3 regions of the Streptococcus milleri genome follow, and region 3 is predicted to be linked to each of the others. Evidence: predicted binding sites of a transcription regulator. Region 3 holds the regulator's gene; each other region holds the start of a gene.
The links. Region 3 encodes CtsR, which represses protease genes until heat stress. Its sites were predicted from a motif close to TTGGTCAAAAAAGGTCAAANA; they were not measured.
Positions count from the first base shown of each region.

Region 1 (4,293 bases), 350 kb from region 3:
GGAGAATTATGCTTTTGTAGCTGAATCATCTGTTGCTTCCTCAATGACTAATTCACCATCTTTCAGGTCAGCTAAGAGATGTTTCACATCCAAATGATCCAGATGATAATCTGTTACTTTGTCACGAATTTGTTGTTCAATCACACGGCGAAGCGGACGAACACCCATGACTTCATCATAACCGTATTCTGCTAGATAAGCTTTTGCGGCATCCGTTACCGTCAGAGTGATGCTTTTTTTATCAAGCGTTTGGTTGACTTCAGCCAGCATCAATTCAACAATTTCAGCCAAGTCTTCCTTACCAAGGTGTGAGAATTCAATAACTGCATTGAACCGATTCAAGAATTCTGGACGGAAGTATGGTTTCAATCGATCCATAATTTTCATATCTTTTTCTTCGTCACCTGTAAAGCTTTCATAGCCAAATCCTGCGTTAGAAGTAGCAATAATAACCGTATTCTTAAAATTGACAGTATTTCCTTGTCCATCTGTCAAACGACCATCATCTAATACTTGCAGTAACAACGTGATGACTTGTGGGTCTGCTTTCTCAATTTCATCTAGCAGAATGATTGAGTAAGGATTGCGACGAACACGTTCTGTCAATGTATTGCTATTGTCGTCATAGCCCACATAGCCAGCTGTTGTACCAATCAACTTCGATACAGCTGTACGGTCAGAGTATTCAGACATGTCCAAACGGATAATCGCGTCTTTTGTACCAAACATATCTAGCGCTAATTGCTTTGCTAGCTCTGTTTTTCCGACCCCAGTTGGTCCGACAAAGAGGAAGCTACCAATCGGACGGTTACCTTCATCAAAGCCTGCACGATTCCGACGAATAGCACGCGCCACCGCTTCAACCGCTTCATTTTGTCCAATGACTTTTGTCTTCAAACGCGCATTCATCTCTTTCAAGCGCTCAATATCACTGCTACCCATTTTGGAAACAGGAATACCCGTCATGCGCTCTACAGACTCTGCCGCATCATTGACAGTCGCTGTCACTTTCATGTCTTCCGTATGATTTTCAATTTTCTTTTCCAACTCTTCAATGCGTGTCTTGGCATTCAAAGCTGTTTCAAAATCTTCTTTTTCAACCGCAGCTTCTTGTTTTGCCTTTTGTTCTGCAATTTCACGTTCCACTGCATGCACATCTGTAACGGGGTGTTGAGCTGCTAAGTGAGCCGCTGTCACGTCCACTAGGTCAATCGCTTTATCTGGCAAACTGCGTTGCGGAATGTATTGAATCGAATAATCCACAGCCGCTTTTAACACTTCATCTGGCAAGATAACATTGTGGTGTTTTTCGTATAAGTCACGAATTCCTTGTAAAATCTTATAAGTATCTTCTGCAGAAGGAGCATTTACCTTTACTTCATTGAAACGACGAGCCAGAGCTGCATTTTTCAAAATGGTGTTGCGGTATTCATCTTGCGTCGTCGCACCAATTACCGTTAAATCCCCGCGAGAAAGGGCTGGTTTCAAAATATCCGCCAAACCTTTAGAGCCACTATCTCCACCTGTACTGCCGGCACCGAGGATTTGATGAATTTCATCAAAGAAGAGAATAACATTGCCCGCTTCTTTTACTTCAGAAACCAAATTTTGAATATTTTCTTCAAAGCTACCACGATACTGTGTACCTGCTTCTAATCCCGAAATATCTACAGAAATAATTTCTTTATTCTTAATAGCAGCAGGAACATCACCATTAACAATCGCCTGCGCCAAACCTTCAACAACTGCAGTCTTACCAACTCCAGCATCTCCGACTAGCACTGGATTGTTTTTCGTCCGACGAGACAGAATTTCTGCTGTTTCTTGAATTTCCTTGTTACGCCCAATGACGGGATCTAGCATATCTTGACGCGCTTCCTCTGTCAAATTACGACCCAACTTCGCTAAAATGCCATCTTGTTTTGGAGCAGTCGCTTGCCCTTGCATTTGTGGATTTTGAGCCTCCATTGCCTGTTTCGGAAGTTTCCCCGTTGCACGGTATTGTGCAAATTCCTCTGGTGTTACTTCACGTCCATTGATGAGATAACGCCGATTTTCACTATTAAAACCGCCCATTCTTCCCATCAATTGATTGAAAAGATCATCCATGTTATCAAAGTTGTTGTTCATATCTGTACCTCACTTATTATTTTACATAATTTTCGAAACTGCTTAAAATATAAGACAAAGTGAGTAACTCTATCTTTTGGATTTATATAAAAGGCAGTTAATAGTTTACATAATTTTAATCCTCTCTCAAAATAGAGATGAAATCTCTTTAACTGAACACAGCTAATAATTTCATCTTGTTTGAGCGAGTGTAACGGACTTTCTTTCCGTTTACAAATGTAATTATATACTATAACAACAAAAAAGTCAATAGATTTTTAGAAAAAATTTACATAATTTTTGTTTTTCTTTTCTGACTGACTTTACTTTAATATTAGTCTTTCTAGTTTAAAATTCTATGTTTTACATAATTTTTTAAATCAGACTTCCACTTTATCTCAATGGGAAAAAAATCACCAAGCCAACACTTGATGATTCTTCATAGGTATTATTCAACTGTTACAGATTTAGCCAAGTTCCGTGGCTTATCCACATCAAGTCCACGATGTAGGGTTGCGAAGTAAGCAATCAACTGCGTAGGCACGACCATAGAAATTGGTGATAGATATGGATGAACAGACATCAAAACAATATCGTCTCCTTCTTTTGCCACGTTTTCTTCCACAATAGTCAAGACATTTGCACCACGCGCTACAACCTCTGACACATTTCCACGAGTATGGCTAGCCAATTGCTCGTCAGAAGAAATCAAGGCTAATACTGGCGTACCGTCTTCAATCAAGGAAATAGTTCCATGTTTTAATTCTCCTGCTGCAAATCCTTCACACTGAATATAAGAAATTTCCTTTAGCTTTAGACTAGCTTCCATAGCAACATAATAATCTTGACCACGACCGATATAGAAAGCATTGCGTGTTGTAGCGAGTAAATCACGCACTTTTTCGTCAATACCGTCTTTTTCAGATAGTGTAGCTTCAATTGCTTGCGCTACAATGGATAATTCATGCACTAAATCAAACGTTTTCGCTTTTTCATTGCCATTAGCATCTCCAACTGCTTTCGCAAGGAATGCAAGAGTCGCGATTTGTGCTGTGTAGGCTTTTGTAGAAGCAACCGCAATCTCTGGTCCTGCATGAAGTAGCATCGTGTGAGTCGCTTCACGAGACAACGTTGAACCCGGTACATTGGTTACAGTCAAGCTTGGAATTCCCATAGCATTGGCTTTGACCAAAACCTGACGGCTGTCGGCTGTTTCACCAGATTGGCTAATCAAGATAAACATTGGTTTCTTGCTAAGCAATGGCCATCTGTAGCCCCACTCAGAAGAAATTCCCAATTCGACCGGTGTATCCGTTAATTCTTCTAGCATGCGCTTGGTCGCAAAACCAGCATGGTAAGATGTCCCAGCCGCAAGAATGTACAAACGGTCCGCTTCTTGAACAGCTTTGATAATGGCTGGATCTACTGAAACTTGATCATTTTCATCGGTGTAAGCTTGAATGAGTTTGCGCATCACAGTTGGCTGCTCATCAATCTCCTTCAACATGTAGTAAGGATAAGTGCCTTTACCAATGTCAGACAAATCAAGCTCTGCCGTGTAGCTTTCACGCTCAATAGGATTACCGTCATAGTCTTGCACTTGGACATTGTCTTTTGTCACAATGACCAATTCTTTGTCGTGAATTTCCATAAATTCACTTGTTTCACGGATCATTGCCATAGCATCCGAGCAGACCATATTGTAGCCTTCTCCTAAGCCAACCAAAAGAGGGGATTTATTTTTGGCAACATAAACTGTATCTGCATCTTTTGCATCCATCAAAGCAAAGGCATAAGAACCTTCGATAATATGAAGAGCCTTTTTAAATGCTTCAAGAACTGATAAATCCTCTTCCTCAACGAATTTTCCAATCAAGTGAACCGCAATTTCTGTATCCGTTTGACCTTTTAAATCATGTCCAGCGAGATAAGTGTTCTTGATGTCAAGGTAATTTTCAATCACACCATTATGCACTAAAACAAAGCGTCCAGTTTGAGAAGTATGTGGATGCGCATTGCTTTCGCTTGGTTTTCCATGCGTTGCCCAGCGTGTATGCCCAATACCAGCAGTTCCAGCCACGTCAATCCCGATTTTCGCACGAAGATCAGCTATGCGACCAACTGATTTCACCAAACTAGATGTTTTCCCATTGGTCACAAAAATCCCAGCCGAATCATAACCCC
Region 1 covers NZ_LR134288.1:194,549-198,841, reverse strand. Annotated here, with positions in the region: gene EL087_RS01040 (ATP-dependent Clp protease ATP-binding subunit) at 7-2,130, opposite strand; gene glmS (glutamine--fructose-6-phosphate transaminase (isomerizing)) at 2,558-4,293, opposite strand, start outside.
Region 1: a site for CtsR is predicted at 2,298-2,318, ahead of EL087_RS01040 (ATP-dependent Clp protease ATP-binding subunit). Genes of this name have one in related genera too.

Region 2 (4,293 bases), 380 kb from region 3:
TGTGTAGATTTCTTCCGTAATCCGAATCGCATCTTCGATCTCTGTTTTTTGAAAATCAGACAATGCCAGCTGTTCAGATAATTCTTTATCGCGTTCAAAAAGCTTAATGGCATAAAAACGAGCTTGTTTTTGAGGTACTGCATTCCCTAAAATGCGGATAATTTCTGACAAAGCCGCTTCAAAATGATTGTCGTAAGCTGGATAAACCTCCTCCTCTGCCTGGTTCATCACTCGCATGGCCTGCTGCATGACTTGGTCAATCCCTGTCTTTTTCAAAGCACTAGTCGCTACGACCGGCACACCCAGTTGGTAGCTTAATTTTTCTGTATCAATCCATTTTCCTTGTTTTTCAACGACATCGCTCATATTTAAAGCCAACACAACCGGAATCCCCGTCTCAATCAATTGCAAGCTCAAGTACAGATTCCGTTCCAAGTTGGTCGCGTCAACCACATCCAAAATAGCATCCGCATTGCCACTTAAAAGATAATTTCTACTAACCATTTCCTCAGAAGTATAAGGCGACAATGAGTAAATTCCTGGTAAGTCTTGAATAACGATTTCTTTATTTTTGCGAAACAGACCACTTTTCTTTTCGACAGTAACTCCAGGCCAATTTCCCACATGCTGGCTACTACCGGTTAGAATGTTAAATAAACTGGTCTTTCCACTATTCGGATTTCCCGCAAGTGCTAATTCTTTCATCCTTTTGCTCCCTTTTCACCTTTCACAACACTAACCAGACTCGCTTCTGACTTTCTCAATGTCAAATCGTAGCCTCTCAACTTAATTTCTAGTGGATCACCTAATGGTGCAACCTTCTGCAACTGAACTTTTGTATTTTTCGTCAATCCCATGTCCATCAGCCTCCGTTTTAAAGCACCCTCTGCATGAATTGCTTCTATATACGCCACATCTCCAACAGCTAACTCAGATAAAGGAAGAGCTGAGCGATTGCTATCTTTCAGAACAACGTCCAACTTTTCCAAAATAGATTTGTCCAAAGCAACCCTAGCAACTCGAACTAAGAGAATGGCTGTATCATTTGTTTTTGAAATGATTTGAATAAAACTGCCTATCTTAATCCCTAAATCTGCTAAATGACGGACGCTCGCTTCCTCCAGATCGATTCCGACAATTTCATATTCTGTTAATAATGTTATCCGAGATAAATCCATACTATCTCCTTTTCTGTTTGTCAAGAAATATGCTTATTATCACCATTAGTATACCACTTTTTTCTAAGAATTTCTGACAATTCTAAGGTAGATAGGCAAAAATTATTGCAAAATAAATACCCCTAAGCAGGTGCCTAGAGGATATCTTATTTAGAGACTAGCAAATTAATACAACAATTCATAAATTTCCATAGCAATCAAATCAATGCTATCAAAAGTATAGGTTTCACGCGCTGCAACATCGCGAAGAGTGAATACTGAGCCATTTTCTTCATCATAGCTATAAGCTACTTCTGCTACAACAACCCCGTCACGTTCAAAATTACGTTTCAAATTGCCACCATCTTTTGTCATAGCATCTAAACGATTGATAATTCTTACTAAATGTGATTCCATTTTCCTTCTCCTATTCATTTATACGTTACTATTTTACCACAAATGAAAGATGAAATACCAGTAAAAGCCCTGTTTTTGATAAATTTAACACAAAATGAAACGCTTCAGTACAAAAATCTGTCTTTTAACACTTTATTCTTGCAATGTTTTAGAATACTGATATAATAAGACTAAGAAGTTTGACTATTATTGACCAATTGGTATCAGTCAAACAAATTTTAAAAGAAAGAGGTAGCACATGCTTTGTCAAAACTGTAAAATAAATGAATCAACCATTCACCTTTACACAAATGTGAATGGAAAACAACACCAAGTTGACCTCTGTCAAAATTGTTATCAAATCATGAAAACAGACCCAAATAATGCTCTATTTCGTGGAATGACCAATATGAATAACCAAAACAACTTAGATCCTTTTGATGACTTCTTTAGTAATCTCGGAAATTTTCAAAATCATCAAGAACCACAAACCCCTCCGACTCAATCTGGAGGCGGTTACGGCAATGGAGGTTACGGTTCCAATCAAGGTGGAGGTGCACGCCAGCAAGCTCCGCAACAGCCTAAAGGCCTCCTAGAAGAATTTGGTATCAATGTAACCGAATTTGCTCGGCGCGGTGAAATTGACCCTGTCATCGGTCGTGATGAGGAAATCGTCCGCGTCATTGAAATTCTTAACCGTCGGACGAAGAACAACCCTGTCCTCATCGGAGAGCCCGGTGTCGGTAAAACAGCAGTTGTCGAAGGTTTGGCCCAGAAGATTGTGGACGGTGATGTTCCACATAAACTCCAAGGAAAAGAAGTCATCCGTTTAGATGTAGTCAGCCTAGTGCAAGGAACTGGTATCCGTGGTCAATTTGAAGAACGAATGCAAAAACTCATGGAAGAAATCCGTTCTCGTCAGGATGTGATTTTATTCATTGATGAAATCCATGAAATCGTTGGAGCTGGTGCAGCTGGAGATGGCAATATGGATGCTGGCAACATCTTAAAACCCGCTCTTGCTCGCGGTGAGCTTCAATTAGTTGGTGCCACAACTCTCAATGAGTATCGCATTATCGAAAAAGATGCAGCACTGGAACGCCGGATGCAGCCAGTAAAAGTGGATGAACCAACGGTTGAAGAAACCATTACTATTTTAAAGGGCATTCAAAAAAAATACGAAGACTATCATCACGTTAAATATACAGATGATGCCATTGAAGCGGCAGCTGTCTTATCCAATCGTTATATCCAAGATCGTTTCTTGCCAGATAAGGCTATTGACTTGCTGGACGAAGCAGGTTCTAAGATGAATCTGACACTTAATTTTGTTGATCCCAAAGTTATTGATCAACGCTTGGTAAAAGCTGAAAATCTCAAGGCACAAGCTACTCGTGATGAAGATTTTGAAAAAGCTGCCTATTTCCGTGACCAAATTGCCAAATACAAAGAAATGCAGCAAAATAAAATGGCAGACCAAGATACACCTATTATCAGTGAAAAAACCATTGAGCATATCATTGAGCAAAAAACAAATATCCCAGTTGGTGACCTAAAAGAAAAGGAACAATCGCAACTGATTAGTCTAGCTGATGATTTGAAAGCTCATGTCATCGGTCAAGATAATGCCGTTGATAAAATTGCCAAAGCCATTCGCCGTAATCGTGTCGGACTTGGCTCTCCTAATCGACCAATTGGTTCCTTCCTCTTTGTCGGACCAACCGGTGTCGGTAAAACAGAACTTTCTAAACAATTAGCGATTGAGCTCTTTGGTTCAGCTGACAGCATGATTCGCTTTGATATGAGTGAATATATGGAAAAACACAGCGTAGCCAAACTCGTTGGAGCACCTCCAGGCTATGTTGGCTACGAAGAAGCCGGACAATTGACAGAGCGCGTACGCCGCAATCCTTACTCTCTCATTTTACTTGACGAAGTAGAAAAAGCGCACCCAGATGTCATGCACATGTTCCTGCAAGTTCTTGACGACGGACGTCTGACAGACGGACAAGGGCGCACAGTTAGCTTTAAAGATACGATTATCATTATGACTTCAAACGCTGGTACTGGCAAAGTCGAAGCAAATGTTGGCTTTGGAGCAGCGCGTGAAGGACGGACTAACTCTGTTCTCGGTGAATTAGGCAACTTCTTCAGTCCAGAATTTATGAACCGCTTTGACGGTATTATCGAATTCAAGTCCCTTGATAAGGAAAATCTCCTAAAAATCGTAGACTTGATGCTTGAAGATGTGAATAAACGCTTAGCTGTAAATGGTATTCACCTAGACGTAACAGACAAAGTCAAGGAAAAATTAGTTAATCTTGGTTACGATCCGAAAATGGGAGCTCGTCCGCTTCGTCGGACAATCCAAGATCACATCGAGGATGCTATCACCGACTACTATCTTGAACATCCAAGCGAAAAAGAGCTCAAAGCTGTCATGACGAGCAATAGCAAGATTGTTATCAAGTCGTCCAAAAAGTCTGAAAACGAAGCCGGCAAAGAAATCCAAACACCAGCAGATGACAATTAATTAGACATGAAAGTCGCTCCTTAGAAGTCTAGGGAGTGACTTTTTAATTACTGAACACTGTATCTCAAAATTGTCTTTAGTTTCTCCGGAGCGGTGCGATTTTTATTGTTCAAATAAATTTCACGATGATATGCTGTACAGCGTTTTAACCCATTTTCTTGACAGAAAGCATCCATTTTCGCGAAGGTCTGTGGCTCATCGTCAAAT
Region 2 covers NZ_LR134288.1:1,320,647-1,324,939, forward strand. Annotated here, with positions in the region: gene feoB (ferrous iron transport protein B) at 1-705, opposite strand, end outside; gene EL087_RS06435 (FeoA family protein) at 702-1,178, opposite strand; gene EL087_RS06440 (DUF1797 family protein) at 1,344-1,574, opposite strand; gene EL087_RS06445 (ATP-dependent Clp protease ATP-binding subunit) at 1,813-4,086, shown strand; gene EL087_RS06450 (GyrI-like domain-containing protein) at 4,134-4,293, opposite strand, start outside.
Region 2: a site for CtsR is predicted at 1,751-1,771, ahead of EL087_RS06445 (ATP-dependent Clp protease ATP-binding subunit). Genes of this name have one in related genera too.

Region 3 (4,293 bases):
GCTAATGATGCAGTTATCTTGTTTGTTGGTACGAAAAAACAAGCTGCTGATGCTGTAAAAGAAGAAGCAGAACGTGCTGGTCAATACTACATCAACCACCGTTGGTTGGGTGGAACACTTACAAACTGGGAAACGATTCAAAAACGTGTTGCTCGTTTGAAAGAAATCAAACGTATGGAAGAAGACGGAATTTTTGATGTTCTTCCTAAAAAAGAAGTCGCTCTTCTTAACAAACAACGCGCTCGTCTTGAAAAATTCTTGGGTGGTATCGAAGAAATGCCACGTATTCCAGATGTGATGTATGTTGTGGATCCACATAAAGAACAAATCGCTGTTAAAGAAGCTAAGAAATTAGGTATTCCAGTTGTAGCGATGGTGGATACAAATACAGATCCAGATGACATTGATGTGATTATCCCAGCTAACGATGATGCTATTCGTGCTGTTAAGTTAATCACTGCGAAAATGGCTGATGCGATTATCGAAGGCCGTCAAGGAGAAGACAACGTTGAATCAGTAGAAGCAGAATTAGCTGCAGCTGATTCACAAGCAGATTCTATCGAAGAAATCGTTGAAGTTGTCGAAGGCTCAAACGAATAATCAAGTAACGAACCTATGGGGCGGGGCCTAGCCCTCCCCCTTTTTATTAAATAAAATCGTAATATCTTAATTGGAGGATCAAAATGGCAGAAATTACAGCTAAGCTTGTAAAAGAATTGCGCGAAAAATCTGGTGCTGGTGTCATGGACGCTAAAAAAGCACTTGTAGAAGTAGATGGCGATATCGAAAAAGCAATTGAATTGCTTCGTGAAAAAGGTATGGCAAAAGCTGCTAAAAAAGCAGATCGTGTTGCTGCTGAAGGATTGACGGGTGTCTATGTAGACGGCAATGTTGCTGCTATCGTTGAAGTGAACTCAGAAACAGACTTTGTAGCAAAAAATGCTCAATTCGTTGAATTGGTAAACGAAACAGCTAAAGTAATCGCAGAAGGCAAACCAGCTAACAACGAAGAAGCTCTTGCTTTGACAATGCCTTCAGGTGAAACACTTGAAGCTGCTTATGTTAGTGCAACTGCTACAATCGGAGAAAAAATCTCATTCCGTCGTTTTGCAGTTGTTGAAAAAGCAGATGATCAAGTATTTGGAGCTTACCAACACAATGGTGGACGTATCGGTGTTATCACAGTTCTTTCAGGCAGTGACGAAGATCTTGCAAAACACGTGGCAATGCACGTTGCCGCTATGAAACCTTCTGTTCTTTCATACAAAGAATTGAGTGAAGAATTTATCCATGATGAATTGGCTCAAATGAACCACAAAATTGATCAAGACAACGAAAGTCGTGCAATGGTTGGTAAACCAGCGCTTCCACACTACAAATTTGGTTCTAAACTTCAATTGACGGATGAAGTGATTGCACAAGCTGAAGAAGACATCAAAGCTGGTCTTGCAGCTGAAGGTAAACCAGAAAAAATCTGGGACAAAATTATTCCTGGTAAAATGGATCGCTTCATGCTGGACAATACAAAAGTTGACCAAGCTTACACATTACTTGCGCAAGTCTATATCATGGACGACAGCAAGACTGTTGAAGCATTTCTTGAAAGCCAAGGTGTGACAATTGCAAGCTTCACTCGTTTTGAAGTAGGTGACGGTATTGAAAAAGCTGCCAACGATTTTGAATCAGAAGTAGCTGCTACGATGGCTGCTGCTCTTGGTCAAAACTAAGGCAATCAATAGCTAGCGTTTAAATCATAAATAAAAAGGTTAGAGAGCTGATATAACTCTCTAGCCTTTTCTAGTAGTGTCTGCTTTTATTTTACAATTTTTTTCGTGAATCCCTTGTGAGAAATCACAGAGTTTACAAATATTAGAACGATTAAAGAAATTAGTAGATAGGTAATTTCGGAGTAGGTAAAAGCGATTCGGTATGTTTGTGTAAAGAGAATAGCACAGATACTTACAGCAATGATGGCTAAATCGATTGTCCATTTTGTTCTAGGGTTTATTAAAGACGGTTCAAATAAAAATGGAGCAAATAAGCAGATGACTAACGGGACGACTTGGACATCCACATAATCAGCAGAAATAACTGTAAAAAAGAATAAAGTTGAAACCAACCAAACCAGTACATGACGTGTATATTTGAACCAATCCATTTTCATTCATTTGGCCTCCTGTTATTATTATCGTCAAATTTTCATCTATATTATAACGCTTTAAAATTAAAAGGCAAGCGTTTACACTCAAATTATTCCTATTCTATAAGCTTTTTCACTTGCTTGAATAATCAGACTTTTCAGTTTTTCATTTAGGTCTTTTTCTTTCAAAAATAAGAGATTTTCGGTATAATATTAGTCAAAGATAGTCAATGTCAGTTGCTCATTTATGGAGCAAAAGAAAGAACTGGAAGAAAGGGTTGTCATGAGCCATAAGAATACGTCAGACAGTATTGAGGAATATATCAAAGCAATTTTAGCTCAAGCTGGGATTGCAGAGTTGAAGCGCAGTGAAATTGCGGATGTTTTTCAGGTTGTTCCAAGTCAGATAAATTATGTCATCAAGACACGTTTTACGGAAAGTCGTGGCTATGTTGTTGAAAGCAAGCGTGGTGGAGGCGGCTACATTCGGATTGGTCGGATTGAATTCTCTAATCATCATGAGCTGCTTTGTGATTTGCTGCATAGAGTTGGTGAACAGATCAGTCAGCAGGTTTTTACAGATATTATTCAGCTACTATTTGATGAAAAAATCATGACGGAAAGAGAAGGTAACCTTCTTTTAGCGACGGCAACTGATAGAGTATTGGGAACAGATGCTGCACGAATTCGTGCGCGAATGTTAAAGAAGATTTTACAACAAGTTGATAGAAAAGGGAAAAACTAATATATGAAATATTCAAAAGCTTTGACAAAAAGTATTGAGTCGGCGCAACTGCTAGCAAGCCATTTTGAAACAGATTATTTGGAGTCTTGGCATTTGTTGATTGCCATGGCGAATAATCCTTATAGTGTTGCGGGTTCTGTTTTAAATGATTATCCGCTTGAAATTGATGATTTTGAGAAAGCAGCCTTTCATATCACAGGAAAGATTTATCAACAAGAGGGAAGCTTTACCATTTGGCCATTTTCTCATCGTATGAAAGTGTTGTTTTTGACAGCTGAGCGAATTGCAGAGGCTGTGCATGCTAAGAATCTTGGGACAGAGCATGTGTTGTTAGCTATGCTGTTTGACCGAGGAAGTTTGGCGGCACGTCTCCTTGAATTTACAGGCTTTAGCTATGAGGATAAAGAAGGCGTTTTGCGCATGACTGATCTTCGGAAAAACTTAGAGCATAAGGCTAGCTGGGGTAAAGAAGATATAAAGGCTATTCGCCACTTAAATAAAAATACTGCTGCTGCGAAACAAACGATGGCCAATATGATGGGAATGCCTCCTTCTACCAGCGGCGGGCTAGAAGACTATACCCGTGATTTAACCGAAATGGCTCGTGCTGGTCTTTTAGAACCGGTCGTTGGGCGTGATGAAGAAATTTCGCGTATGCTTCAGATTCTAAGTCGCAAGACGAAAAACAATCCAGTTTTGGTAGGAGATGCAGGAGTTGGGAAGACAGCATTGGCCCTTGGTTTGGCACAGCGTGTGGCTGCTGGTCAGGTGCCAAATGAGCTTGCAAAGATGAGAGTTCTGGAGCTGGATTTGATGAATGTGGTAGCTGGAACTCGTTTTCGTGGTGATTTTGAAGAACGGATGAACAATATTATCAATGATATTGAAACAGACGGGCATGTGATTCTTTTCATTGATGAGCTTCATACCATTATGGGTTCTGGTAGCGGGATTGACTCGACGTTGGATGCAGCGAACATTCTCAAGCCAGCTTTGGCCAGAGGAACACTTAGAACGGTCGGCGCAACGACACAAGAAGAGTACCAGAAATATATTGAAAAGGACGCAGCTCTTTCACGGCGATTTGCCAAGGTTACTATTGAAGAGCCGACAGTAGCTGATAGTATTGCGATTTTACAGGGGCTCAAGAAAAGCTATGAAGAACACCACAAAGTGGTGATTACAGATTCAGCGATTGAGACAGCTGTTAAGTATGCTCATCGTTATCTAACAAGCAAACATCTACCTGACTCGGCGATTGATTTGTTAGATGAAGCTGCTGCAACGGTACAAAATAAAGGCCCGCAAAATCATGTAAAAGCAGAATTGAGTGCAGCAGATACGGCTTTAATGGCAGGCGATTGGAAAAAGGTTGGCGCTTTGTTGGAGAAAGAAAGTCAGCCAATTG
Region 3 covers NZ_LR134288.1:1,700,701-1,704,993, reverse strand. Annotated here, with positions in the region: gene rpsB (30S ribosomal protein S2) at 1-600, shown strand, start outside; gene tsf (translation elongation factor Ts) at 684-1,727, shown strand; gene EL087_RS08380 (hypothetical protein) at 1,814-2,164, opposite strand; gene EL087_RS08375 (CtsR family transcriptional regulator) at 2,424-2,885, shown strand; gene EL087_RS08370 (ATP-dependent Clp protease ATP-binding subunit) at 2,889-4,293, shown strand, end outside.